4 regions of the Halomonas profundus genome follow, and region 1 is predicted to be linked to each of the others. Evidence: predicted binding sites of a transcription regulator. Region 1 holds the regulator's gene; each other region holds the start of a gene.
What was found. Region 1 encodes PhoB, which activates phosphate uptake and scavenging genes when phosphate is short. Its sites were predicted from a motif close to TGTCATANNNNTGTCANA; they were not measured.
Positions count from the first base shown of each region.

Region 1 (7,228 bases):
TAAAACAAGAATAGTGTGGGAGAGGTGTTGGATGCCACAAAAAATCAGACCCCGCATCAGCAGGGTCTAAGGACACAAGACTTTGACAATGACTAGCGCTAGCTTCCTTTCCTTTTGCGGGGCTGCTCCAACCTTGGAATTTAACCCTGACCAACGCTCTGATTGTCGTTTGATTCATTCCTTGAATCGATATGCATCCGTATCGGTGTGACACGCTTTCGCGTGTTTAGCTCACGTGTTAATCGTAATATATTTCTTCAGAATTGCAAATTTTTGTTACCAAACGTTTCCATCACCTACGTCTTGGGTCAAATCTTTAGCGGTGTAGTCCACTTGACTACTAGTGCGATGAGAATCTGCCTTAATGACATTAGGACGGTCGCCTTCGTCGTACATTAGATCAGATGGGCTAAAATCTGCTTGGCCGGATGTGTGATGAGACTGCGCCTGGATGGGCTCGTCATCAACCGTGAAGTCTTGATTGGCTTCGATGGACATATGGGCAAAGGCAAGCGGGCTTGCCAGCAAACCAAAAGAGAGACCTACGACGGCTGCTTTTTTAACAAAATCGTTAAACATACTATTTACTCCTGGTAACCGTTTGATACCGCTGAAGTGAAGTGAGAAGGGCTCTCTGGCCAGATCTCACTGCGGCTAGCTTCACTACCTCTAGAAAGCATATGTAATGCCAACTCTCTTATAAAAATAAAATAACCATATAAATCAATAATTTAAAATAAATACATTGCGCACAATTATACACCGCTAAAAACAAAAGCACGCTAATTACATGTGCACTAATGACACATGCGCAAAACTGTCTGTGCCTTTATGACACACTCAGCAAAATAAAAGGCTCGATGCCAACAAAGCGCTACGGCATCAATTCATAAAAAACAAGACATGGCATTGGATAGAGAGGCGCAAAGAAAGATCGGCGGAAAAGATAGGGGAGAAAGTAGCGGGGGGATAAGCGAGATAAAAAGTAGGCAGCAAAAATTAGGCCCCGCATTGCGGGGCCCGATATCAGAATTGGCTATAGGTAATAACTAACGCTAGCTTCCACTCCTTGTGCGGGGCTCCAACCTTGGAATTAACCCTGACTAGTGTTCTGATTGCCTACTGATTCATCCGTGAATCTTAAAAGCATTCTTGCTTTTGTAACATCCTGTTAATCGCTTATTCATTCTCTGAAAAAGCTTTTAATGATATCTAAAAGGTCATTGATAATTAGCTACCGCCATTTTCTTCTACAAGCTCATCCTTGTCATACTCAGCATCGTCTGAGTGACTGCTTGATTGCGGATCCATGTCGCTGGCACCATCACCTTCGTCATGGGTTAAATCGTCAGTCATGTCTGTTGTATCACTGCCAGTTGAACTACCGGTACCTTGGGAATCCATCGGTTGCTCGTCAGCGGTAATACCTTGGTTTTCGTCAATCGCCGAATTTTCATCGGTTTGTGCAAAAGCTAATGGGCTTGCCATCAGACCAAAAGATACACCTAAAATGCCAGCTTTCTTGAGAAAATCCTTGGACGTCATATCCTACCTCCGATCGCTGTTTAGTACCGCTTAATGAAGAAAGAAAGGCTTACTGAGAAGCCAGCAATTCCTGCGGTCATCTTCCTTCAATCTGTACTCTGCAGAAGGCATGCCAAAAAACTTAAGCATATAAATAAAAACAACAAAATCAGTCTCTTAATTAAAAATAAGTTATGCCAAAAAGGCATCGACTGAGTCACGACACAACGCTTTAAGCTGTGTAAAAATGGCACATGGGTAAAGCTTTGCCAACCTTGCATGCCAATATTGCACATTGCTACAAATATTATGCAATGGGATGACTTGCTAAATTAAACAAGACGCGAGGGGGGGAAGGTGCAGCGAAACAACGCACCCTTGCCGGGAAGGGACTCAATTTGTAGTTGCGCATCGTGGCGCAACAGCACGTGCTTAACGATCGCCAAGCCTAAACCTGTGCCGCCAGTCGCAGTGCTGCGCCCCTTATCAACACGGTAAAAGCGTTCTGTTAGTCGGGGAATATGAACGGGATCAATCCCTTCACCGTTATCTTCCACATCGATATAGCCGCCACCAGTAGCGCTAGCTTTCCAGCGCAGGGTGATTTGGCTGCCAGCAGGCGTGTAGCGAACCGCATTAAAGGCAAGGTTAGAGACGGCGCTGCGAATCTCCTGTTCACTGCCTAACAGTCGGGCATCGCTCTCAAGGGCGACGGTGATGGTATGACGTTGATGCGATAGGGCCAGCGCATCATCACAAACGCTTTGCAGTAAAGGCTCGAGTGACAGTGGATGATGATCTTGGCCGCCCTGGTCAATTTCCAAACGCGAGAGCAGCAATAAATCGTTAACCAGATTCTGCATCCGCTGGGTCTGTTCCTGCATTTGCTGAATACTACGTCCCAAGCGCGGCGGAAGCTGGTCGGAGATATCACTGTAGGTTTCCAAATAGCCGGAGAGAACGGTCAGCGGCGTACGTAACTCATGGGAAACGTTGGCGACAAAGTCGCGCCGCATCTGCTCAAGACGATGCAAGCGGGTGATATCGCGAGCCATCACTAAGCGTTCGTCGTCACCGTAGAGGGTAATTTGATACTGCAGGATTCGCCGTTCATCAATCGGTGAGGTGAGCGTTAACGGCTCACTGTAGTTACGCGAATTAAAATAGCTGATAAAGCCCGGGTCGCGCAGCAGGTTGGTAATGTGTTGACCACGATCATGGACGGTTTGTAGCCCCAGCATGGCGGTGGCGGCGCTGTTCCACCACTCCAAATCACCGTGGCGATCAAGCATGACCACGCTATCACGCATTGCTTCAGACGACTCTTGAATACGTGCCAAAGTAGCCCGCAGACGGCTTTGGGTGATGCGCTGACTTTTTTGATAGCGGTATAAACGATCGAATAGCTCGCCCCACATCCCGCGAGCGGCAGGCGGTTCATCGTTAGGGTGGAGGGTGAGCCACAAATAGAGTTCGCGTAACTGTCGTAAGTGGTAAAACAAGCATCCCGCAAGCCCTGCTGCAAGCCCCAGCCCAGCCGAGCCCAACAGCCAGCCCAAGCAAGTGCCCAGCGTGGCCAGCCACGCTATTCGCCACAGCTCACGACTCCATAAACGCACATTTACACCCGTGCAGAGAAACGGTAACCGGTACCCCGAACCGTTTGGATCAGGTTTTGATGCACGTCGCCCAGCGCTTTACGCAAGCGGCGGATATGCACATCGACCGTGCGCTCTTCAACGTAAACATTGCCGCCCCACACTTGGTCAAGCAGCTGGCTACGTGTGTAAGCGCGCTCTTGGTGAGTCATAAAAAACTGCAGCAAACGGTACTCGGTGGGGCCCATTTCCAGCGCTTTGCCGTGGGCACTTACCCGGTGGCTCACCGGATCAAGCAGCAGGCCGTTAATCTCAATCGGGTCTTCAACGCCACGTGGCGTCGCACGGCGCAGCACCGCTTTTAGCCGTGCCACCAATTCCCGGGGTGAAAAAGGCTTGGTGATATAGTCATCGGCACCGGCTTCAAGCCCTTGAATTTTATTATCCTCTTCGCCTTTCGCGGTGAGCATAATAATCGGGATTTCAGCGGTGGTTTCTTCACGTTTTAGGCGTCTCGCCAGCTCAATACCGCTAGTGCCGGGCATCATCCAGTCCAGCAGCAGTAAATCGGGTTGGTGGTCGACCACCATGGCATGAGCATCCTGGGCGTTATCCGCTTCGAGCACGCGATAGTCAGCCATTTCCAGCGCTACCGCGATCATCTCGCGAATCGACGCCTCATCATCGACAATCAGAACGGTCTTGGCGGTCATACCAGAGCCTCACGGTGTTCAAAGAAACTAGTTCAAAGAAAAACAGTTCAAAGATAAACAGATCAATGACATGTCAGTGACGATAACACCATGACTTGATGACAATTACATGACAACCGCCGCGATCAGCCAGCCGCAGGCCACCAACTTAGCGCGATACCGGCAAAAATCAGCAGTCCCGACCAGTGATTATTGAGAAACGCCTGGAAGCAGGCATCCCGCTCCTGGTCGCGAATTAAGCGCTGCTGATGCAGAAAAGTCGCTGCCATTGCCGCTAGCCCTAACCAGAAGAAACCACCTAAACCAACCCACCAGCCTACCCAAGCCAGCAACCCCAGGGTGGCTAGCTGGAGTAAGCCGATAATCAAACGATCCGCATTTCCAAACAGCACGGCCGTCGATTTAATGCCAATTTTTAAATCGTCGTCGCGATCGACCATGGCGTACTGGGTATCGTAGGCCACTGTCCAGCACACATTAGCGCAGAATAGCAGCCATGCTTCCAGCGGCACGTGGCCGAGCACGGCGCCAAAAGCCATCGGAATTGCCCAGGAAAAAGCCGCGCCCAGCACCACCTGAGGAAAGTGGGTATAGCGCTTCATAAACGGATAAATAATCGCCAGCAGCACCCCGCCCAGCGAGAGCAGCACCGTAAACCAGTTGGTCAGTAATACCAGAATAAACGCAGCGGCCACCAGGGCGATAAACAGCAGTTGAGCTTCGGTTTCGCTGATACGGCCCGTCGCTAGCGGACGTTGTTTTGTGCGTTTCACATGCCCATCGAAGTGGCGATCCGCATAGTCATTGACCACGCAGCCCGCAGCGCGCATCACATAAACGCCGGCCACAAAAATCAGCAGCACATTTCGCCCTGGTACACCTTCCGCAGCCACCCATAATGCCCACAGCGTCGGCCACATCAAAAGCCATGTGCCTATCGGCCGATTCAAGCGCATCAGCTGTAAAAAATCTGCCACGCGAGCCCATCCCTTCGGCCGCAACAGTGAACGATCCATGCTTACCTCACGAAGAATAAGATGCAGGCGCTAGCCTAGCGCGAAGGCAGGCCAAGATCATCCGCCATCGCCGTCAAAAAATACTCTTGCACTAATAACGACAGACTGCCGTGCTTACAGCCGTGATAAAAAACAGAGCGCCTTCCCCAGGCACAGCCTTCCTGTATGCCGTTGACGCTAGCAAACTGGGGGGAATGCGTCGTTACTTCCAATGGCCCACGCACTAAACCCGGCTGGCGAAATAGCCAACTACCTAGCGAGCGCTCGCCCAGGCACTCTAGCCGTTGGCCCTTTACCTGTGAAAGCGGGGCGACCGAGCGCGCCACCACCCATGGCGTTCCATCTAAGCACAGCGCCACTTCCCGCAGCCAGGCGTAACGCTTGGCACCAATGCCCAGCGCCTGAGCCTCATCCTGGCGCGGCCAACCAACCCCCTGGCGCAACAGTCGTACTCGAAACGGCTTCTCGCCACCTGCGACCATTAAGTGGGCGGTTAACGAGTCGGTGGAGGCAACCCACTGCCACCAGGAAGCACTCATCGCCGGGCGCGCCGCATCAATCGGGCGCCAGCGGGAAAATAGAGGAGTTTGCCGAAAAGCAGCAGCCGTCACCGAGTTCTCCAGGGCAATTAACGGGTTGGCTAGTGTAACATGAGCACTGAAAGGCTTTTGTTTCAGCGACTTTTTTAACGACTCGGTTTAGCGCTTCTTTTTTCGCAACCTTATTTAGCAACTTTTTTGGTGTCTGCATGCCCGCCACCCAAACACAGAAAACCTCTTCGCACTCTGCGCTGGTGATTATTGGCACTGGAATGGCAGGGGTTGGCCTTGCCCGGGCGTTGCGCCGATTGGGCGACCAACGCTCAATAACGCTGGTGAGCGCCGACAGCGGCGATGATTACAGCAAGCCGTTGCTCTCCACCGGCTTCGCCAAGGGCCTGGTGCCCGAACAATTAGCCCAGCGCAGCGCTACTGACCTGGGCGAAGAGCTAAATGCCCAAATGGTTATCCACACCCAGGTAACCGCACTGGATGTGGATAACCAAACAATTCTGCTCGAAGGCGGCATGGTGCTCGGCTACGACACACTGGTACTGGCCACTGGCGCTGCACCACGGGTGCCCTTCAGCATTGAACCCAGCGTAGCCCCACGCTGCTTTACCATTAACGACCTGGATGACTACCGCCGCTTTCACACGGCGCTAGGCCAGGGCCCTGCACGGGTGGCGATTGTTGGCGCGGGGCTGGTCGGCTGTGAATTTGCCAACGACCTCCACGCTGGCGGCCATCGTGTCAGCCTCATTGCCCCAGAAGGAACCCTACTTCCTCGCTTGCTGCCACCGCCCTTAGGGAACGCCCTAGGCGATGCCTTTAGCGAAGCAGGTATCCATCTTCACCTTGCACGTTCGATTGATTCGATAGCGGCCGAAAGCGGCGAAGATATCGTATTACGTCTGGATAACGGCGACGCTGTCAGCGCCGATCTCGTGTTGATGGCAACCGGCCTTGCACCTCGCACAGCACTTGCCGAATCGGCTGGTTTAAACGTATCACCTGGCGGTATAGTCGTTGACCGCCAGTTGCGTACATCGCACCCCAATATCTACGCCCTAGGCGATGCAGCCTGCGTAGACGGTGTTAATGCCATGTACGTGCAGCCACTACAAGCCAGCGTTAAGGCGCTGGCGGCAACCCTTTCAGGCGCGCCCACGCCGGTTAGCTTCGGTGCTTGGCCGGTAGTGGTTAAAACGCCGCTGCTACCAGTGGTGGCCTACCCGCCAACGAACACGCCTGAGCACTGGCGAATTGAAGGCGAAGGCGGTGATATCAGTGCCTTGGCTGAAAATAAAGACGGTCGTTTGATTGGTTTTGCGTTGACAGGCGGCTGCGTGAGAAGGAAAGTGGAGCTTTCCAGAGCAGCACCTGCACTGCTAGGCTGATTTTCGTCGCGTTCACGACTAGGCTAGAGAAGTTAACCTAATCGGCTACGCACCCAACAACATGCATTTGTTTGATGTTTGATTTCTTTTAAAAAGGGGAGATTCCTTATGCGCAAACCTGAACTCGCTGCAGCCATCGCTGAAAGTGCCGACCTATCCAAAGATAAAGCTGGCCAAGTGCTGAACGTTATTCTGGATGAGATCACCAACAGCGTTGCTAAGGGCGAAGATGTCGCTTTGATTGGTTTTGGTACCTTCACGGTACGTGAGCGCGCAGCACGTACCGGCAAAAATCCGCAAACCGGTGCCCCGCTGCAGATTCCGGCCAGCAAAAACGTTGCCTTTAAGCCAGGCAAAGGACTTAAGGACGCCGTTTCTTAATGAAGCTCAAGCTGACGCTGTGGCTACTGGGCGTACTGCTCAAACGTGCCCTGCGCC
Region 1 covers NZ_CP086344.1:5,155,914-5,163,141, forward strand. Annotated here, with positions in the region: gene LMS44_RS23500 (hypothetical protein) at 277-579, opposite strand; gene LMS44_RS23505 (hypothetical protein) at 1,231-1,545, opposite strand; gene phoR (phosphate regulon sensor histidine kinase PhoR) at 1,857-3,143, opposite strand; gene phoB (phosphate regulon transcriptional regulator PhoB) at 3,146-3,835, opposite strand; gene ubiA (4-hydroxybenzoate octaprenyltransferase) at 3,961-4,851, opposite strand; gene LMS44_RS23525 (chorismate--pyruvate lyase family protein) at 4,887-5,462, opposite strand; gene LMS44_RS23530 (NAD(P)/FAD-dependent oxidoreductase) at 5,600-6,790, shown strand; gene LMS44_RS23535 (HU family DNA-binding protein) at 6,899-7,171, shown strand; gene LMS44_RS23540 (hypothetical protein) at 7,171-7,228, shown strand, end outside.

Region 2 (7,228 bases), 200 kb from region 1:
GTGCTGGCTGGAGATACGCAGCGTGGCGCGGTCTTCCATTAGGCCCACGTTGTGGATATCCGGCACTTTTGAGCAGCCCACGCCGTGCTCTACCCAGCGAACTACGTAGCCGAGAATACCCTGGCAGTTGTTATCTAACTCTTGCTGCTTCTCTTCATCTGACCAGTTGGCGTTTTCCGCTACCGGCACGGTGAGTAGGTCGTCCAGGTAGTCGGGCTCACCCAACTCTTCCAGTTCGCGCTGAACGTCGGTGACGTTGACCTGATGGTAGTGCAGCGCGTGCAGCGCAGCAGCGGTAGGTGAAGGCACCCAAGCGGTGTTGGCACCTGCTTTCGGATGACCGATTTTCTGCTCCAGCATGTTGTGCATCAGGTCAGGCATGGCCCACATGCCTTTACCGATCTGGGCACGACCGCGCAGACCGCAGGCCAGGCCCACTTGCACGTTGCTCTTCTCGTACGCCTGAATCCAAGCGGCGCCCTTCATATCGCCCTTACGCACCATGGGGCCCGCTTCCATGGCAGTGTGCATTTCGTCGCCGGTACGGTCTAGGAAGCCGGTGTTGATAAACGCCACTCGTGAAGCCGCTTCAGCGATACACGCCTTGAGGTTGACGGTGGTGCGGCGCTCTTCGTCCATGATACCCATTTTCAGGGTGTCACGGTTCATGCCCAAAATATCCTCAACGCGGCTAAACAGCTCGTTGGCGAAGGCAACTTCTTTAGGGCCGTGCATCTTCGGCTTGACGATATAAACAGAGCCAGTGCGCGAGTTGCGCGGCTGGTCAGCGTCTTTCTTCAGATCATGCAACGCGAGCAGCGAGGTGACCACCGCATCCAGGATACCTTCCGGTAGCTCGTTACCGTTCTCATCCAAAATCGCTGGTGTGGTCATCAAGTGGCCCACATTACGCACGAACATCAGCGAGCGGCCGGGCAGCGTGACGCTGCTGCCATCGGTGGTTTGCCAGGTGCGGTCGGCGTTCAGCTTGCGGGTAAACGTCTTGCCGCCTTTTTCGATCTTCTCTTCCAGATCGCCCTTCATCAGGCCCAGCCAGTTGCTGTAAACACCCACTTTGTCTTCTGAATCCACTGCGGCAACGGAGTCTTCGCAATCCATGATGGCGGTCAGGGCGGCTTCCACCACGACATCTTTAACGCCTGCCGGGTCGGTTTTGCCGATGGCGTCGTTAGGGTCGATCTGGATTTCCAGATGCAGGCCATTGTTACCTAACAGAATCGCGTCGGGTTTGGCCGCTTCGCCGGTAAAACCAATCAACTTGCCGGAATCCTTAAGGCCCGTCTCACGACCGCCTTCCAGCGACACCACCAAGTGCTCATCACGAATGGCGTAGTTCACCGCATCACGGTGCGAGCCAGTGGCCAGCGGGGCTGCGCGGTCAAGCACGCCGCGGGCATAGGCAATCACTTTGGCGCCACGTTTCGGGTTGAAGCTGGTGCCTTTTTCCGCGCCATCCTCTTCGGAAATCGCATCGGTGCCGTACAGGGCGTCGTAAAGGCTGCCCCAGCGCGCGTTAGCCGCATTCAGCGCATAGCGTGCATTGCTCACTGGTACAACCAGCTGCGGGCCTGCCTGAACGGCTACTTCACGGTCAACGTTAGCAGTGGTCGCTTTGACGTTAGCCGGTGCTTCTGCCAAGTAGCCAACCTCTTTCAGGAAGCGGCGGTATCCCGGCATATCGGTGACCGGGCCGGGGTTTTCCCGGTGCCATACGTCAAGTTTTTCTTGCAGCGTGTCGCGCTCTTCAAGTAATTGACGGTTTTTAGGGGTCAAATCATGAAACAGAGCATCCACACCGGCCCAAAAGGCGTTTTCATCAACACCTGTTCCCGGTAGCGCCTGCTCATTTATAAAACGATCTAAATCGGCTGCCACTTGTAAACGGTGGCGCGTGATACGCTCGCTCATGGGGTTTCTCCTGTGAGGATGCCCGTGGGGAATGTGCTTGCCACGGTCAGAGTAAAATGTATTTATGGAAAATAATTCCACACCTGCTCGGGCATGTAAACAGCGTAGACCCTAATGCGGTAAAATGCTCAACCAAATGACTAGGTATTAGGTTTTGGGAATGCGGCTCAACAGCCGCGTCTAGGCCAACGGAACATGGCGTTATGGAGAAACAACGATGCGTGATTTCCAACATCTGGAAGGCTTGTTTCGCCACGCCTCGGGCGATACCGCCCTTAGCCGCTTGTTGCCAGGAGAAGTATTGGCAGACGCTATGCAAGGCTATTTCCATCACTATGGCTTAGAAGCACTGCTGTTAGATACCAGTGAAGTGCATGCAGGCTTTATCGATACAGGGCGCTTTGCGCTATGGTGCCAAGTGTGGAGCCCCCCGCAGCCGGTAGGCACTGCCTTTGTGGTGCACGGCTATTTCGATCATATGGGGCTATATCGCCATTTGCTTGAACGCCTGCTGGCTAAGGGGTGGCGGGTAGTGCTGTGGGATCTTCCCGGCCATGGTCTTTCCAGCGGTGCGCGGGCGGCAATAGAAGATTTCGATGATTATCAGCACTGTCTGGCCCATTTGCAGATGACCCTAAAGAGCCAAGGCATGGCGCCTGAGCCGTGGCTAGGCGTGGGCCAGAGTACCGGTGGGGCGATTCTGGCTACCGATGCACTCACCCGCCGTGAGGCTTCCGGTTGGTCAGGTTTGGTGCTGTTGGCGCCCCTGGTGCGGCCTTGGGGATGGAGCCAAACCAGCTGGCTGCACTTGATTGCCAGCCCGTTTGTAAAAGAGTTGCCGCGTAAATATCGCCCCAACTCTACCGACGAGCAGTTCACCGAGTTTCTACGTGAGGGTGACCCGCTGCAGCCAGAGCGTTTGAGCGTTGCCTGGGTGAGCGCGATGCGCCGCTGGATGCCTCGCCTACTGGCCCAGGAGCCCAACCCACTGCCTACCCTGATACTCCAGGGCGAGCAGGATTTGACCGTCGATTGGGAGTGGAATTTAGCGATTCTGGCGAAGAAGTTTCCCAATGCCGAAATTCACCGCCACCCGGAAGCTCGCCACCACTTGGTAAATGAGGCAGACCCCATCCGTGAAGTGCTGTTTGCAGCGCTGGATAACTTTGTAGATGGGTTTGTCGAAAGTGCTAGCCAATAGATTTTGTAAAATATATTGGCGAGATTATTCCCTATACGGCACGAGCACTGAATAAATTCCGCTAAGGTTTTATTCAGTGCTTTTACCTTTCTATGCTCACACTGATTTGCCTTACTGGGCGTTCAGGAAGTCCTCTACATCGAGCAGTATTAGCTCATTATCATCGGCGCGGCCTTGCTGGCGGCCAATCGAGAAAGGGTAGTTGTTGTCATTGGCGACCACGATGGTGCTCTCATCGACACGATCCACGTTCTCAATGGTCACAAAGGGAAAGTTAAAGGTGCCGTTGATCGTGCCGCGGGGGGCGATGCCATCTGGATCCTGGATGTTCATCAGGTCTATATAGGCGATTTTCTCAAGCACACCCTGCTCATTTGTGCGGTTGAGATCGACGAGATAGATGCGTTTGAACTCGGCAGGGTTGTCTGCCCACTCTTCTCGCGGGTCGCCCTGGCGGCTATCACGCTCAATGATTAAGCCGCGAGTTCCGCCAATGAGGTTGAAATCGCCAATAGCATGATCCGCTGACTCCAAGGGGTAGTAGCGGGTTGTGTCGCCCCATTCGCCGGTTTCAGTATGGAGCTCGAACATTCTTAATACGGGGGTGCCATCAATCGTTTCCGGGGCGTTGGCGTTGCTGTCCCAGACTGGCTTTTCCAATAAGGGGTAAAGGGTTGTTTGGTCTTCGGAGAGCGCCATGCCCTCGTAGCCACCAGAGCGAAACACCCTCACATCATTAGCGAGAGGCGCGCCAGGGTTCGGGGTGAGGGCAAAGGCATTGTCGGGGGAGCGCATCAGCGTCCCACCAGGATTGGTGGCCAGCACTTGCAGCACTTCCCCCGCATTATCGACCTGGATAATCCAGGGGCCGAACTCATCGCCAATCCAGTAGCTATCGCCCACCGGCTGTATCGATTCAATATCGAAATCAGCGCCGGTTAAAAAACGACCAGGAGTGGCTTCATTCATAATCGGGAAGGGCACCTTGCGGTTTGGATCCGATAGTTGAACGGTCTCCTCGATGATGACGCGCCCAGTGTCCCAGTCAGTCTTTATGATGTTAAACATCAGAATGACGTCGGAGGAGTTCGCCTTGGAGCCAAAGCCGTTATCGGTCAACACCAGGAAACGGTTATCGCCAAGTGAGCGAATGCCAGAAAAACCCTGCAGGGGCTGGCTGGGGAAGGGTAGCGCTAAGCCGGTGGCTTGCATGTTCGTATATAACTGCTCAATGCGGCCCTCTTGGCCAGTAAAACGGCCTGAGACGTTGTAGTGCTCAGCGGCGCCGGAAGGAGCTGCCACAAAGGTGCTGCCGGGTAGCTGGGCATGGCCGGACAATGTGGCGCTAAAACTCTGCTGGGCGTGTGCCGCACTGGTAAACGCAAAGGCGAGTAGAGCAGTCGCTAGTAACGGCTTTGTCATCACTATTTCACCATTTAGGAAGAAAAATTAGAGCAGGTGCAGCTTTTGCTAATTTTCACCCGTCATAGTGATAGTTGAATGACAAAGTGCAGACGTTTTAATGGCAGCAGGGTTTCAAGTCGAGTCTGGCCCTGAGTCGTAAAATACGTCTTGCTCAACAGGCGTAAATATTAATAAATGGTGTGGCTTTCAAATACATTATTCAAAGAGGAAATGACAATGGGATCATCGGTCAAAAAGGTACTGGTCTTTGCAGGCAGTGCCCGAGAAGCGTCACTGAACAAGCAGCTAGCCAAGCTGGCCGCCAAGCGTATTGAGGCGCTTGGCGGGGAAGCAACCTTTATCGATTTAAAAGATTACCCCTGCCCACTGTTTGATGAAGATATTGAAGCCCGGGGCGTGCCGGAGAATGTGCTGAAGCTGCGTGAGATTCTGGCGGATCACCAAGCAGTGATGATCTCTTCGCCAGAGTACAACGGCTTTATCACGCCGCTGCTGAAAAACACACTGGATTGGCTGTCACGACCCTACCAGGATACGCCGGGGCTCAAGTTATTTGCCGGTAAGTGGGCAGCGCTGGTGGCGGCTTCCCCTGGTGGGCTAGGTGGCATCCGTGCGCTACCGCTTGGTCAGCAACTGTTAGCCAATCTGGGGTTGGTCGTGCTGCCACAGCCATTGTCGCTGGCGAAAGCGGGCAGCGCTTTCAATGATAGTGGCGCGTTACACGATGAAACCACGGGGCAGAAGCTGGATGCGCTGTGTCAGCGCCTAGTGGACTCACTGGCTGCCACTCGCTAACCGCCCAGTGGCTTTCGGGGGCTTACGCCCCCTTTAGCATCCGATCCAGCTGTCGGTAACCAATGGCCTCAATTAGATGTGGCTGGGTGGGCTTGGGTTCACCCTGAAGGTCGGCAAGGGTCAGGGCTACGCGCAGTACGCGGTGATAGGCGCGGGCGGAGAGCTTGAGCTTTTCCAGCACGCCCGCGAGCCAGGCGCGCTCTTCATCGTTAAGCGCGCAGGCGGCTTCCAGGGCTTTGCCGCTTAGCTGGCTATTCAGCGCGCCACGGGCCATTTGGCGTTCTCGGGCGGCCATCACCCGCTCACGCACGGCTTCTGACGACTCGCCTTGGGTTTGTGCGGTGAGCTGCTCTGGCGGCAGCGCGGGCACTTCCACTTGCAGATCGATACGGTCTAGCAATGGCCCGGAAAGCCGTGCTTGATAACGCTGGATTTGGCTGGCGGTACACTGACAGCGCTGGCGTGGGTCGCCCAAGTGGCCGCAGGGGCAGGGATTCATTGCGGCTACTAACTGAAATTGAGCAGGGTAGCGACGTTCATGACTGGCACGTGCGAGGTGAATCTCTCCGGTTTCCAGCGGTTGCCGAAGTACCTCTAGCACATGGCGGGAAAACTCCGGCAGCTCATCCAAAAACAGCACGCCGTGGTGGGCCAGCGAAATCTCACCGGGTTTGGGTTTTGAGCCGCTGTCATTTTCAGCAATTGATGCGACCCTCAGGGCGTAATATCGGGCTATTATGGTAGTCTGTACAGGATTGAGTGCGACAGAATTAATAGCAATTGATGCGACAGGCCTTGTTTTATTCAACATTTGGTGCGACTACCCATGCCACTGCCTACATCCGTTCGTAAAATCGGCCCTACCCGACGAAGTGTGTCTGGCTACTATGCCTTTCGCGGGGAGGAGTCTATTGCGTTCGAGTCGACGCTCGAACGTGATTTCCTCATCAAGGCTGACTTTGATGTGAGCGTCCTTGGTGTGATTTCCCAGCCGTGCGAGATCCCGTTTCATCATCCCGTGACCGGTAGGCGCTACACCTACACACCTGACTATTTGGTTTATTACCGTCTCGGTAACCGTCATTACAGGGATTACCCAAAACCTCTCCTGGTGGAGGTCAAACCACGGGAAAAGTGGCAAGCACATTGGCGTGAATGGTCGCCTAAATGGAAGGCGGCGATACGGCATGCCAACAATGAGGGCTGGGCGTTTCGCATTCATGATGAAAGCCGCATTCGTGATAAGACCTTGGACAACATTACCTTCCTAGCGCGCTACAAGCGGATGGTGTTTCCCTCTGTCGAAAGCCAGGCAGTCCTCAACACGGTGAGGGAAATGGGGGTGGCGACCTTGGATTACCTGCTTTCTCGGCACTTTATGGGCGATATTTACCGGGCAGAGGGGATTGCGCATTTATGGCATCTACTGGCGACTCGGCAGTTAGATTGCGATATGGCCCAATCCTTCAGTCCTCTATCGGAGGTATGGGTACCCGATCATGAATAATCATCGTGGCAGCGCAACTGAACCCAATAACGGCGTCGCCCAAACACGCCAACACTTGCAGATTATGGTGGGTGAGCAGGTTCAGAAAGATGGCACCGTTTACCGAATTTCCCAGGTGCTCGATTTTGAGACGGTCATTGGCATTGCCGTTGAGTCCGGGCGTAGTTGCCCGCTTCGCATCAAAGAACTAGCGCCTCTCAATAGCGGGTCCGTATCCCCTGAGCAGGATATGTCCGAGATTGGGGATGCCGATTGGCGGGAGGCCGAGCATCGCTTTTCCATCATTAAGCCCTTGGTGGATCGCCATACGGTGGGGCGGGATGCAGCGGAGGAGCGTGCTAAACAAACGGGGGTTGATACGGCTACGATCT
Region 2 covers NZ_CP086344.1:4,951,641-4,958,868, reverse strand. Annotated here, with positions in the region: gene LMS44_RS22525 (malate synthase G) at 1-1,929, opposite strand, end outside; gene LMS44_RS22520 (alpha/beta hydrolase) at 2,147-3,130, shown strand; gene LMS44_RS22515 (esterase-like activity of phytase family protein) at 3,242-4,552, opposite strand; gene LMS44_RS22510 (NADPH-dependent FMN reductase) at 4,772-5,350, shown strand; partial or broken gene LMS44_RS22505 (ATP-binding protein) at 5,373-6,035, opposite strand; gene LMS44_RS22500 (heteromeric transposase endonuclease subunit TnsA) at 6,177-6,857, shown strand; gene LMS44_RS22495 (TnsB C-terminal domain-containing protein) at 6,850-7,228, shown strand, end outside.
Region 2: LMS44_RS22515 (esterase-like activity of phytase family protein) is a predicted target of PhoB. The motif match lies at 4,619-4,636, and genes of this name have one in related genera.

Region 3 (7,228 bases), 2.0 Mb from region 1:
CCGTACGGCTAATTAACGGCAACAGCTCTTCATCAAACGCCCGCCGCCCATCGGTTTCGGCTTCTTGTGTGTAGCTAATCTCGGTTTGTATATAGGCCTGCTGGAAAGCGGGTAGACCTTTACTCAGCATATCGGCAAAAAACAGCACCAGAAAAAGGCCCGCGAGACCTAACGATCCCATGGTTATCCATTTAAGGCGGGTAGACTTTCGGTGACGCCGCTTAAGCTGCTGGCTGATTTCGTCAAAAGAGTGGCTCATCGAAACAGTTCCTCGGCGTTACAGGTTATTCACGCGGTATTTTTCACGGAAACGACGGATCATCAATACTGACACCAAGTTGAGTGCGAGTGTGATCACGAAGAGCACGAGTCCAAGGGCAAAAGCTGATAATGTTTCGGCACTTTCAAACTCTTGGTCGCCGGTGAGCGCCGCCACGATACGCACAGTCACCGTGGTCATATCTTCCAGCGGATTAGCGGTTAAATTAGGCCGCATACCCGCCGCCATAACCACGATCATGGTTTCACCCATGGCACGAGACATACCCAAGAGCGACGCTGAGATAATCCCCGGCATGGCAGCGGGCACTACCACATCACGAATCGTTTCCCCTTTGGTCATACCGAGTGCCAGCGACCCCTGGCGCATGCTATCGGGCACCGAATTGATCACATCATCAGATAGCGATGAGATAAACGGAATGATCATAATGCCCATCACAATGCCGGGTGCCAGCGCATTGTTATAAGACGCATCGAGCCCCAGAAAACCGGCAATATTGACAATGATCGGCGCCACGGTGATGGCGGCAAAAAAGCCATAAACGACGGTAGGAATACCTGCCAATACTTCTAACACCGGCTTGGCGACGGTACGCACTTTGCGCGGTGCAAATTCAGACATATAAATCGCTGAAAGCAAACCGATAGGCACCGCCACCAGCATAGCGATGGCGGTAATCATAAAGGTGCCAGCAAACAGCGGTACCGAGCCAAACTCAGCGCCGCTACCATCACCGCGACCCGCGGATGCTAAAAAGCTCGCGCCTGGATTCCAAGTGGTGCCGGTGATGAACTCCCAGAAGCTGTGCATTTGGAAAAAGCGCAGCGCCTCGGAAATAATCGAAATTAAAATACCAAAGGTCGTCAAAATGGAGATTAACGCTGCCCCAGCCAGGGTCATGCGAATGACCCGCTCAATGGCTTGACGGGCATGAAAATCGGGTTTTACTTGATTAAGACTCACCAGTAGCCCGATGGCTGCTATCACTAAGCTCGCCGCCAGCAGATAAAGCGTAGGAATGTCGGCGCCCATTAGAAGCAAAACGAAAGCGCCCAAGGCACTCACTACCACGGCTGGCCCGGCGGTGGAGAGTACTGTAAACCAAGCGTATTGGTCAGGCTGGGCGAACATCGCCGTACCCGCGCTACGTAACCGAGTGGCTTTTGAACGGCCAGCAAAAAAAGCCAGCAGCCCCAGCAGCAATAATGCACTGCAAAAAATCAGAAGAAGCTGGTTGGTCTGCATCGCATCTCTCTCACGTGGTCACCGGTTAAGAAACCTATCAACAATAACGGGTCGGCAGCTTGCGCTGCCGACCACTTTTAATCTGACCTACCAACTTACTTAAGAACGTCTGCTGTCATTGAAGTGCGATCTGCAACAGCCTGGCGCCACTCTTCGCGCTCTCCTTCTGGCAGAACGATCAAGCCGATATCACGCAAGTAGCCATCATCGCCAATCATCATTTCGCTCATAAACATATCGACGTAATCGTACATCGGCGGGACGTCTTCAGCGTGCTGGTTCTTCACGTAGAACCACAGTGAACGCGCGATAGGATAGTCACCGGAGCTGATCGCCTCAGCCTCAGGATCGACGCCATCAATGCTGGCGGCGCTGATCGTGTCAGTATTCTCTTCAAGGAAAGAGTAGCCGAAGATACCAAAGGCACCGGTGTCTTCTGAAAGGCGCTGAACGATCAGGTTGTCGTTTTCACCGGCATCGATGTAAACACCGTCAGAACGAATATCGGTGTAGCCTTCATCGCCGTAAACATCCATACCCTCAGACGCAGATTCCATTACCAGCTCTTCAAAAGCATCGCGGGTACCCGAAGTTGTCGGCGGCCCATAAATGGAGATTTCACGGTCTGGCAGCGAAGAATCGATCTCGCTCCAGTTGGTGTAGGGGTTTTCAACTAACTCGCCATCAACCGGCACCATGGCAGCTACCGCCATGAAGATCTGTTCGCGGGTTAAAGCAATGTCATCGTTTTCGCTTGATTGACCCAATACGATGCCGTCAGAACCGATTTTAGCCTCGGTGATATCGGTAACGCCGTTCTCTTCACAACGCTCAAACTCAGACACTTTCATGCGACGAGAAGCGTTAGTAATGTCGGGTGTGCCTTCACCAACACCATTACAGAACAGACGCAAACCGCCGCCCGAACCAGTCGATTCAATAACAGGCGTCGGGTTACCAGTAGTCGCACCGAACTCTTCCGTTACGTAGCTGGCAAACGGGTAAACGGTACTGGAACCAACGATTCGGATTTGATCACGGGCTTGAGCAACACCGGCAACGCTCATTACAGCAGCCGCGATAACGGTGGTTTTGAGAATACGGTTCATGCGAAATACTCCTGTTCATGTAGGGATCTGGCCTTCGCAAGGCATACCTTGCACTGGTTCCATGACAACTTCATGACAGCGAGCAAAACGTAGAAAATTTTTCGTTACATAGAGGCAACCCGACCTTACATCACCACAAAAGTCCTAGCGCCGCGAGGGTGCATAACGCCAGCGAGGCACCTTGCAGCATGCGTCGGTCTAAACGGTGGGCTACGGTATCTGCCAAGGCGTTACCTATTAATACTGCAGGTAGGAAGGTAAGCGCGACCTGGAAATGCCAAAGCTGAATCTGGTCAGCCAAGGCAAGGGTGATTAAGGTCAATAGAGAGGTCAAAATGAAAAAGGCGGCTAGATTGCCGCGCACACGATCAGTGGGTAAGCCGTGCATCAGCAGCACGATGGGTGGGCCACCAATAGCCGCAACGGTGCCAAAAATGCCAGAGAGCACCCCAGCGCCAAACAGCGTTATTCGGTTTACCGGCAACTGAAAGCGGCACAAGGTGACGAGTACCGCAAACAGGACGATGACCGCAATCAGCTTTTCTAACACAAACATGGGGGCGGCGAGTAGCAGCCAAATACCCAGCGCATTGCCGGGAAGGCGCCCCACTAGCGCCATGCCAATGGAATCCAGGCGCACCTCGTGCCAGTAATGACGCACCATCATCAGGGAGACGGTAAATCCGAACAGTACCAGAGTGACCGGCACCAGACGAGGCTCTAGCATCAACAGTAGCGGTGCGCCAATAATGGCCAAACCAAAGCCGGTAGCGCGCTGCACAAAAGCACCCATTAACAGTACGGCGGAGCAAGCTAACCAAGTGCTCATCGGCATATTGACCCAAGCCAGCATGCTATCCATTCAACTTACCCATTCAAACTATCCATATGCTCTATCCATACGCCCTGTCCACACGCCCTATCTATTTGAAAACTATTCATCCGCAGCAGGTGCTTTAGTCAGTTTGCGCACACCGATATTGCCTAGCAACGCAGCGCCCAGCATGGTGAGTACCATGGGCCAAAGATGCTCTACCTCGAACAGCCCTACCATCACTCCCGCGAGGGCGCCGCAGGTAAACTGGATCCCGCCCAGCAGCGCCGTTGCCGTGGCGCTGATATGGCCAAAATGATCCAGTAACGACGAGATCGCGTTGGGCGTGATCAGCCCGATCATTCCGGTAAACAGCATAATCAACGGCACCACGATCACTAGCGACGCGATGTCCAGGGCGGTCACCGCTACCAACCCAAGCGCGGCCACCAGCTGTATAAGCAACCCTAAACGCAAATTCTGCTGAGGAGTTCGCTTGCGGAGCAGATGAATATTGACCCGATTAGAGAGCGCAATAACGACAACGTTGACCCCAAACACTAGCGGATAAGTGCCGGGCGAGAGGCCAAAATAGTCGAGATAGAGAAACGGCGAAGCGGTCACGAAGGCAAACAGGCCCGCAAAGGAAGCCGCTACCGCACAGATATAGCCCATGCCTTCACGATGCTTAAGCACGCTGGCGTAGTTGCGTATTACTTGCCGTGGTGAAGCTGCAGGCAGCGACATATCGCGGGTTTCAGGTAACCGCGTTCCTAGCAGCCAGAGCAAAAAGCCTGCGTAAACGGCTAAGAACACAAAAATCAGCCACCAGCCAGCCACGTGCAGTAGCAAGCTGCCCACTGCAGGTGCCACCAGCGGCGCCAGCATCATAATCATCGCCATGGTGGACATCACTTTGGCGGCCTCGCGCCCGCTAAAGCAGTCGCGCACAATCGCCGCCGAATTGACCACGCAGGCCCCGCCTCCCAACGCTTGAATAAACCGCCAAGCCAGCAGCGTGGGCAAACTGTCCGCCATCGTAATAGCAAGACTTGCCAGCATAAACACCACCAGTCCGCCCAGCAGCACAGGCTTTCTACCCATCCGATCCGAAAGCGGCCCAAAGCATAGCTGGCCCAATGCAAAGCCGAACAGGAATACGCTGATGGAGAGTTCAGTACGGTGAATACTGGCGCCGATGCTTTCAGCAATGATACCCATGGCAGGCAAATAAGCGTCGATAGCAAAGGGCGCCAGCGCCGTATTGGCAGCAACCAACAGTGCTACCCGGCGAGGATTAAGATCCATGGGTCTCCTTAAGGCGATAATGTACGCACTGAAATAGATAGGCCGCTAATCATAGCTGATTTTAAGGCCTTTGTCGGGATTGGAGACTATCGGTAGATAGCCCTTGGAAGAGGCCAGGGGCTTATCAAGGAGAGGGGAGCTTAGTGATGTGTAGTGGCGTCTTGCGACTCAAGCATGTCAACCAGTGGCTGAAACTGCTCACGGTTATGCTCGTTCATATGCATTAAAATACGGTGGGCTTCCAGGATACGATCGCGCAGTCCCTCTTCGTCTGCCGGCTCTTGGGGCAGCTCTTCAAGCTCATTGTTGAGCGTACTCGTCTGTTGTAGCGGCGCTTCCATCAGCGTGAAGAAACGCGCAAAGCCCATCACGTCCAACATCTGCCGTACATCAGGATTATCGACAATAATCGTCGGCGGCTGCTCCAGGCGCCCTTTCACCGCCATCGCGACCTTGGCCAAAAAACCAAGCGCCGTCGAATCGACATTGGTGGCTTCACGCAGGTCAATCAATACGGCACGCAACCCCGGCGTCTCGGCAAGACGCTGGGCTTGAGTATCCAGCGTGGCGCAGAGCGTCAAACGCACATCACCACACAGTTTTAGAATAAAAACACCAGAATCGAACGCCGCTTTAATGCGGCCCTCTTCAATCAGCATGACCAAATCCGCTCACCATCATGATTGTTAGATCATCGGGTAAAGCATCGCGCTCTTGGTTGGCATCAAACTCTGCATCCCCTTCGGCAAGGAGTGCATTCGTTTCTGCTAGCCGGTCGCGCAACTGCTCAAGCGTTACACTCTCGCTTACTAATTGCTCAAGCTCCTTGAGCCGCGTGTCGAGCGTTTTACCCGGCAAGCATTCCAATACTCCATCTGAGCAGAGCCATAGACGAAATTTATTCGGCAATGCACAACTCAGCGAAGGATACTCCACATCGGGGAAAAGGCCTACCGGCATTCCCTCGCCTTCTAAACGGCGTAGCTCTCCTTCTGCTGCCAACAGGGGCATGGGAAGCTGCGCGCCGAGCGAATAGTGAAGAGTATGCGCCTCGTGGTCAATAACACCGACAAATAAGGTGGCATGTTTACCAATATCGGTGCCCTGCAGCTCGCGGTTCATCGCCTTTAACCAATCAGGCGGCAGATTTTCCGGATGCTGGCCATCCCACTCACTCAGCCAGCGGTTGCATAAATATTTGAGCAGCACGGTAACAAATGCCGACGAGGCACCATGCCCCGATACATCGGCGAAATAGAAGGCACTGTAGCGCTCGTTATAGCGTTGGTAATCGAGAAAATCACCAGACAAATAGAGCGAAGGAGCAAATACGTAGTCGTAATACACCCCGTTAATCACCTTGGGCCGCAGCGGTAACAAACGCCGCTGGATATGCCCTCCACTCTGCTGATCCATCCGCAGCAGCGCGAGATGGGTCTCTAGGCTCTCGTTTAACTCCGCCAGCCGCGCATGGTCACGCTCGCGCTCCAGCGCCAAATCGTTGAGCTTAATGGCCTTACGGATCATTCGTCGCAACAGCTCGGCGTGTCGCAGCGGATGGACAATATAGTCCACCAGCCCCACATCAATCGCTTTGATCAAGTCGGCGTCCTGACGCGAGTCACTGACTACCAGTGTCGGTAGGCGTCGCGTTAGGTGTGTCCATTGCTGCCGCGGAACTGCCCGAGCATGGGCAACAATGAGCGCCGTGTCAGCAGGCAAATGCGCGATATCCTCAGCGGCAAACACCCACATGCCATCGCAGGTAATCGCTTCAGCCAGCGCATCACGTTCACGACCAGGTTCGTCGATCACCGCGATCAACTGCTTAGAATGATCCATCATAAGCCTCAATCGGTGACTTCGTTGTCACCAAAGTCACTATCATCCTGACCGCTGTCATCAAAATCGCTGTCATCAAAGTCGAAGGTTTCGCTGGCAAAGGGGTCATCACCCAATTCTCCATCGCTCACCTCAAATTGGCGGTTCTGCAAGTAAGCGTCACGAATAAAACGGTAGCGATCACCACGAATTAATTCTTCCTGGTCAAGCAAACCCGCTCGAATATCGATCGCTTTGAGTGCGGTAAGGCCTACTCGAACAATATCGTCTTCTGCATAATTAACGGGGTTCGTTGCCATGTTCGCGGGCATACCGGTGGTATCCCGCAGCGTGCTGGGGCCAAAGAAAGGCAGCACCAGATAACGCGAATCTTCCCACCCCCACACCGCTAACGTTTGGCCAAAATCTTCTTCATCCGCAGTAATTTCCATTAGGGTGGCATAATCTAACAGTCCGCCAATGCCTACCGTGGAGTTAATTAAAAAACGTGACGTGGCGAGGCCCGCGTTTGACGGTTTGCCCTGCAGCACGCTGTTAAGCGCAGTACGCACTTCACCTAAGTTGGAGAAAAAATTACCTACGCCCGTTTCTACCGGGTCGGGGGTAATAGCACGATAGCCTGTTGCC
Region 3 covers NZ_CP086344.1:3,128,528-3,135,755, forward strand. Annotated here, with positions in the region: gene pstA (phosphate ABC transporter permease PstA) at 1-259, opposite strand, end outside; gene pstC (phosphate ABC transporter permease subunit PstC) at 278-1,528, opposite strand; gene LMS44_RS14275 (PstS family phosphate ABC transporter substrate-binding protein) at 1,624-2,637, opposite strand; gene LMS44_RS14280 (sulfite exporter TauE/SafE family protein) at 2,768-3,499, opposite strand; gene LMS44_RS14285 (multidrug effflux MFS transporter) at 3,572-4,759, opposite strand; gene LMS44_RS14290 (STAS domain-containing protein) at 4,900-5,418, opposite strand; gene LMS44_RS14295 (PP2C family protein-serine/threonine phosphatase) at 5,408-6,601, opposite strand; gene LMS44_RS14300 (MlaA family lipoprotein) at 6,610-7,228, opposite strand, start outside.
Region 3: LMS44_RS14275 (PstS family phosphate ABC transporter substrate-binding protein) is a predicted target of PhoB. The motif match lies at 2,698-2,715, and genes of this name have one in related genera.

Region 4 (7,228 bases), 380 kb from region 1:
CGAAGAGTGGTTTATGGCAACATTTACCCAGCGTTAAAAACGCCACGCTATTGCGTTTACCGCCGGTATGGAGTTTTGGCGCGCTACCTTCCGCTCAACGCTTTGCTCGGGAGCTGGTTTCTGCCCTGACGTCGCGCACCCCCCTTGAGTAAGCGTTTGAGCGCTTAACCCTATTTCCGAACAGGCTAGGTGCTATTTCATGCGTCAATGGCGCCGGTGGCGCTGTCATTTTGCAGGCTGACCATGCCTTTCCAGCGCTTTTCCAACAACCAACTCCAGCTCTCTTGGTGGATATCCAGCCTCTTGGGGAACATGGTGATATGCCCACTGGGGCGAGAACCGTGACCAAATCGCTCTGGATTTCGTTGGCACCTTAAAACGTTCTGCTGCTTTTGTTGTGCAGAATACTGCTCATTAATTTTTCCTGAAGCATATTTTGCGCACTAAACTGCTCATATTGGATATCTTGAGCACTATCCTGCGCATAGGTGGCGCTTGAAACTGACAGTACAGATTCATTTTGATAAGGCTTGGCACGATGCGGGTTAATTGTCGTTACCTGCCCACGAATATTGGACGCGAGATTCGTTGGCTTGCGCACTCTTGATACTCGGCTCAAGCGCTGGGGGCTGTTATGAAAAAACACGCGGCTGATGATCGTGAAGCGGCGTTGGTGACGCTGTTGAAACGCTTTTATGCGGGCGAGCTCACCGATGGGCAGTTGTTACGTGCCCTGCGGCGCCGCCGACACAGTGAGTTCAATCGCATCATGCCGCCAAAGCTCATCGTCGTAATCGATGGCTCGGCCATTCTGGTCGTAGTTGATGCGAGTGACGCGCTGAGCAGGCCCTCCTGAGGCCGCGCGCAGTGCCTCAGCCGCACGACAATGCAGCACCGTGGAGCAGAGCTCGAAGCTGACACGGCTGATGCGTATGCCGTAGTGGCTGCGATAGAGCTCGGTGAGCGAGCAGGTCACGAGGTCGTGCTCGAGGATCCCGGGGAAGCAGTCCGCGCGCAGGTAGTGTTCGACATACAGCACGGGGCGCCCATCGATACGGCGTGCCCGGATGATGTGGAAAACCGGTGCTCCTTCCAGGATGCCCAGGCGGGCCGCGACCTTGGGTTGGGCGGGGCACTGGGTGGCTTTGAGTACCTCGGTTTCCGGGCAGCGCTGCTGGGACGCTACCATTTCCTTGAACGGCAGAGAGGCGAGTAAGTCGTAGCGAAGACGAGGCGGGGAGACGAACCAGCCGCGGCGGCTCTCCCGATAGATGCGACCTTCGGCCTCCAGTTGCATTAACGCCTCACGCAGTGTGATGCGTGTGGTTGAGAAGCGCTCCATCATCTGTCGTTCGGAGGGTAGGCGCCCAGTGGCAGAGGGGGCCTCCTCGGCCAGCATGCCCAGTAGCGCCTGCTGAAGGCGGCTGGTCGGTGGTGTCAGACAGGGTGAAGCGTTATCCGCGCTAAATGGCGTGGCGTGTGGCAGCGTAGTGGTCAAAGGAAGCTCGCTTCTGGTCTAGTTCAGGCTACGTAAGTTCGTACGCAGTCGTCTGCAGGTTATTTTAGCGAAGGTATCATGTCAGAGCGATGACATGTCTGAGCTATAACCGCTATTTTCAGCAGCAATTGCCGCTATTGTAAGGACATGTGAATGTCATTCAAGCGACATGCCTTTGTCATTTCCACCCCCTAGTATGCCTTTTGTCAGCCGTTACTGAACTAGACCAGATGGCGGCATCACCCTGACTAACCGAATGAGGCCATACTGTGAATCCGACACGCTCGTCGCTGCTGCAACTGACGCTAACCGCCGCGCTCGGAACGGCGCTTCTCGCAAGCCCGGTCCAAGCGGATACCGACCTGTCCGAACTGATCGCCGCTGCCCAGGAGGAGGGGCGCGTCGACAGCGTCGGCATGCCGGACTCCTGGGCCAACTGGAAAGACACCTGGGCCGATTTGCACGAACAGTATGGTTTGGAGCACATGGATACCGACATGAGCTCCGCCGAGGAGATAGCCAAGTTCAAGGCCGAGGGTGAAAATGCCACCGTTGACATCGGTGACGTGGGCATTAGCTTTGGCCCCATCGCCGTGACAGAAGGGGTGACTCAGCCCTACAAGCCGACGACCTGGGAAGAGATTCCCGACTGGGCCAAGGATGAGGACGGCCACTGGGTGTTGGGCTATACCGGCACTATCGCCTTGATGATCAACAAGCAGCTAGTGCTGGAAGCGGAACGGCCGCGCACCTTTGCTGATTTGCTTGAGGGCGACTACAGCGTAGCGCTGGGCGCCGTAGGGCAAGCGGCTCAGGCTAACAGCGCTGTGCTCGCCGCCGCCTATGCCAACGGTGGTGATGAAAATAACCTGCTGCCAGGGCTGGAGCTATTTGCCGAGCTGGCCCGCCAGGGGCGGTTGTCACTGGCGGATCCCAGCATAGCCAACCTCGAGAAGGGGGAGGTCGAGGTTGCGCTGATGTGGGACTTCAACGCTCTGAACTACCGTGATCAGATCAACCGTGATGCCTTCGATGTGGTCATTCCTGGCGATGCCTCGGTGACTTCTGGCTACGCCACCATCATCAACAAGCACGCCCCGCATCCTAACGCGGCCAAGCTGGCTCGCGAGTTCATCCTCTCTGACGAAGGGCAGTTCAACCTGGCGGAGGGATATGCCCGCCCGATTCGCGCCGAGCACCTGACCCTCCCCGACGAGATCGCCGCCAAACTGCTGCCCAATGAGCAGTACGCCAATGCCCGTGCGGTAGAGGATTTCGACGCCTGGGAAATGAGCGCACGGCAGTTGCCGAGCCAGTGGCAGTCCCAGGTGCTGATCCATCAGCAGTAACCGCCTCCTCTTTCCGACTAACTGCCGTCTCCTCAGGAGGCGGCAAGGAGCCTGTGATGTCTCAGCGCGTCATTCTCGTAGTGCTCGATGGCCTTAACCATGCCGTGGGGCGGCACGCTATGGGCCACCTGCATGCCCTCTGTGAAGCGGGCCGTGGCAGCTTCCACGCGCTTAACTGCGAGCTGCCAGCCATGTCCCGTCCCCTCTATGAGTGTTTGCTGACCGGCGACCGGCCTGTGGACTCTGGGGTGGTGCATAACCAAGTGGTACGCCGATCAACCGGCACCAGCCTATTCGATCTGGCGGTTCGTCAAGGGCGGCGTACTGCGGCAGCGGCCTATCACTGGGTCAGCGAGCTCTATCTTGAGGCTCCCTTCGTGCCTGCCCGCCACCGTTTCCACCAGAATGCGGAGAGCGCGATCCAGGTGGGCCTCTTCTACTGGCAGGATCACTACCCTGACGATCACCTGTTCAGCGACGCCGAAGCGCTGCGCCGGCTCAACGCCCCAGACTTTTTGCTGGTGCACAGCATGAATGTTGATGATGCCGGCCATCGCCATGGTGGTGAGTCGCCCCAGTACCGCAACGCCGCACGTCGCGCCGATAGCGCCCTGGCCGACTATTTGCCGCAGTGGCTGGCTGAGGGCTACCAGGTGATGGTGACCGCCGACCATGGTATGAACGCCGATGGTTCTCACTCGGGCCTGCTGGAGGAAGAGCGCCGGGTGCCACTGTGGCTATTTGGCGAGGCATTTGCTCATGCGCCGGTGGCATCGCTGCAGCAGCCAAGGCTGTGCGGTACCTTGGCCACCTTGCTGGGCCTGGAGCATGACAAACCCTATCACGCCGAGCTGCTGGTCGAGGGGAGGGCGGCGTCGTGAAGCGTCTACTGCCCGCCTGGCTATGGCTGGTACCCTTTGCGCTGGTATTCGTGGCCTTCCAACTGGCGCCGCTCGGCTGGATCGCCATCAGTGCCTTCCACGTCGAGGGCGCCTGGGGGCTCGGCCACTTCAGGGAAATCGCGGGTTCGACCTTCTTTCGTCAGGCCATTGGGCGCAGCCTGGAGATTTCACTGATTTCGAGCCTTCTGGGGCTGATCATCGCCACCCTGGCATGCCACAGCCTGACCCGCACCAGCGGTCCGCTGCGGCGCTGGATGATCGCCTTCACCAATATGACCAGCAACTTTGCCGGTGTACCGCTGGCCTTCGCGTTCATCATCCTGATGGGCGCCAACGGGGTGTTGACCATAGCCCTTCAGCGTGTGGGGCTGATCGACAGCTTCTCGCTCTATTCGCGCAACGGCCTGATCGTGATCTACACCTGGTTCCAGATTCCTTTGGGCATACTGCTGCTGTTTCCTGCCTTCGAAGGATTGCGGGCAGAGTGGCGGGACGCTGCCAGCCTGCTGGGCGCCGGGCGCATCGCCTACTGGCGCCATATCGGTCTGCCGATCCTCCGGCCGGCACTGGCGGGGACGCTGACGATTCTGATCGCCAACGCCATGGGCGCCTATGCCACCGTCTATGCGCTGGTCAATACCAGCTACAACCTCATGACTATCCGTATCGCCAATCTGGTCTCGGGGGATCTCTTCCTGCAGCCCAATCTGGCCAGTGCCCTGGCGCTGGTTCTGGTCGGGTTACTGGCAATGGTCACCCTGATTCAGCAGTGGATAGTGCGCAGGAGCCATTATGTCGTTGAACGCTGATCTCACCTTATCCCGGCCAGAGGAATCTCCACTGCCAATACGTCGCCTTGTCTGGCCGTCGCCCTATGCACTGGTGGTGTGGAGTGTGTTCACGCTACTGGCGCTGCCGCTGCTCGCCACCCTGGGTTATGCGTTGGCGTCCAGTTGGGGGGCCACCCTCCTGCCTGATGGGGTGACCCTGAAGTGGTTTGGGGAGCTATGGAGTACACCGCGCTTTCAGTGGGCCTTCACCCGCTCAATGCTGGTCACGGTAGGAGCGCTGGCGCTGAGTTTAGTGCTGGTGGTGCCGGTAGCGTTCCTGGCGCATACCCGCTACCCACGGCTGGATGCCTGGATGAGTGGCCTTATCCTGGTGCCCTTTGCAGTGCCTCCTGTGGTCTCCTCGGTAGGGCTGCTGCAACTCTACGCTGGCGGCCCGCTGCCACTGGTGGGCACCCCCTGGATACTGATGTTTACTTACGTGACGATCGCGCTGCCCTTCGTCTACCGGGCCATTGCCAACAGCCTGCGCACCATCGATGTAAGGTCACTGATGGAAGCCGCGCAACTGCTGGGGGCAACGCCCTTCAAGGCCTTCTTCCTGGTCATTCTTCCCAACATCCGCGTGGGGGTGCAGGTCGCCGTGTTCCTGTCCTTCTCCTTCCTGATTGGCGAGTTCGTCTTCGCCAACATGCTGGTAGGGACGCGCTTCGAGACCCTTCAGGTGTATCTCAACAATATGCGAGGCTCCAGCGGCCACTTCACCAGCGCATTGGTGATCACGCTCTTCCTGTTCACCCTGCTGCTAACCTGGTTGGGGAACCGTCAGGCCGGTCACGCCATTACCAAGGGGGCGAACCCATGACGACCCTAAGCGGTGCTCCAGTAGTCAATGACAGCCCCCTGGCCGCTGGCTATCTCCATCTCGAGGGGTTGGCCAAGCGTTTTGGCACTACCCAGGTGTTTTCTCACATCGATGCGGTGATCGCCAAGGGTGAGTTCGTCACGCTGCTGGGGCCCTCCGGTTGCGGAAAATCGACCCTGTTGCGATCTATTGCCGGGTTGAATCGGCTGGATGAGGGGCGAATCGTGGTGGATGGCGAAGAGATCACCGCACTTCCACCGCAGCAGCGTGGTGTTGGCATGGTCTTCCAGCATTATGCTCTGTTTCCCAACATGCGGGTGACCGACAACGTCGCCTTCGGCCTGCGTATGCAGAAGGTGCCGCATGAGGAACGCCGCCGCCGGGTGGATGAAGTACTGCGTCTGGTAGAGCTCAATGTGCATGCTGACAAGTTTCCCCACCAGCTCTCCGGCGGGCAGTGTCAACGCGTGGCTTTAGCAAGAGCGTTGGTGGTTGAGCCGCGTATCCTATTGATGGATGAGCCGCTCTCAGCGCTCGATGCCCGTATCCGCGGCCATCTACGTCAGCAGCTGCGCGATATCCAGCAGACATTAGGTTTGACGACCCTGTTTGTGACCCACGATCAGGAAGAGGCATTGGTGATGTCTGATCGTATCTTCCTGATGCATGACGGGCACATCCTGCAGCAGGGAAGCGCCGAAGAGCTCTATACGCGGCCCAGGGACTACCACGCGGCGGGCTTTATGGGGCACTACAACTTACTTTTCGGCGATCAGGCCCGTCCACTGTTAGGAGAGGGTTTCGACTCAGCACGCGTGGCGCTGCGGCCAGAGGCCCTTTACCTCCAGCCACTGGCAGACGGAGCGATGGGCGTGGAGCGACCGGCTCGCCCTGGCCCAGAGTGCCCCGGGGTCATACGCCGCTGCCAACTGCTCGGCAACATCGTGCGTTATTCGGTGGAGTGCGCCGGGGTGGCGCTCTGTGTCGATACGCTCAACCGCGGTAGCCGGCATCTGCTGACGGAAGGCAGCCAAGTAGGGGTAGTGGTGGATCTCGATGAGGTTCAGGCGTTCGTAGAGTGAGTAGGTGCCGTTCATCGATGTCCTTTATCCGTGGCGCTCTAAAGCATAGCTGCAGCAGGCGCACATCCTAAATTATTAACGAGGTACTATGCCGTCGACTCACTCTTCTTGCGGCGGGACAGTCGGGAAAAGAGTGGCGTAAGAATGACAAGAAGAATCATGGCAATAAGCACCTTCGACGTTGTATTCGCTGCCAAGGCTGTCCAATCGCCGCCACCAATACGCAGAGCCAGACGCAAGTTCTGCTCGGCGAAGCCACCGAGAATTAGGCCCAGCACGACTGGGGGCAATGGGAACTTCAGTTTGTCCATAAAGTAGCCGATAAAACCGAAGCCCAGCATCAAGTAAACGTCGAACATCCGGCCATTGATTGAGTAGACCCCCACTAGAACCAGGGTGATGATGAAAGCGCCAAGCAGTGGACGCGGCAGACGCAGAACCTGTGCAAAGCTGTTGGTGGCCAGGGCGCCGCCAAGTACGATCAGCAAGATGGCGGCGAACAGGAACTGCCACATGAAGCCGAACACAATGCCGGGGTTGTCACGGAAGAGCATCGGGCCAGGTTGCAGACCGTGGATCATCAGGCCACCGAGCATCACTGCAGCCACCGCGGTACCGGGGATGCCGAGCGTCAAGGCGGGAATCAGTGCTGAGGCGGTATCGGCGTTGTTGGCGGTCTCGGAGGCCGCTACGCCCTCGGGTTCGCCCTTGCCCCAGTCTTCGGGATTACTGGATGCGCGACGT
Region 4 covers NZ_CP086344.1:4,773,024-4,780,251, reverse strand. Annotated here, with positions in the region: gene LMS44_RS21740 (ABC transporter substrate-binding protein) at 1-152, shown strand, start outside; gene LMS44_RS21735 (hypothetical protein) at 374-601, opposite strand; gene LMS44_RS21730 (UTRA domain-containing protein) at 725-1,498, opposite strand; gene LMS44_RS21725 (ABC transporter substrate-binding protein) at 1,768-2,847, shown strand; gene LMS44_RS21720 (alkaline phosphatase family protein) at 2,904-3,728, shown strand; gene LMS44_RS21715 (ABC transporter permease) at 3,725-4,558, shown strand; gene LMS44_RS21710 (ABC transporter permease) at 4,542-5,402, shown strand; gene LMS44_RS21705 (ABC transporter ATP-binding protein) at 5,399-6,484, shown strand; gene LMS44_RS21700 (tripartite tricarboxylate transporter permease) at 6,571-7,228, opposite strand, start outside.
Region 4: LMS44_RS21730 (UTRA domain-containing protein) is a predicted target of PhoB. The motif match lies at 1,576-1,593, and genes of this name have one in related genera.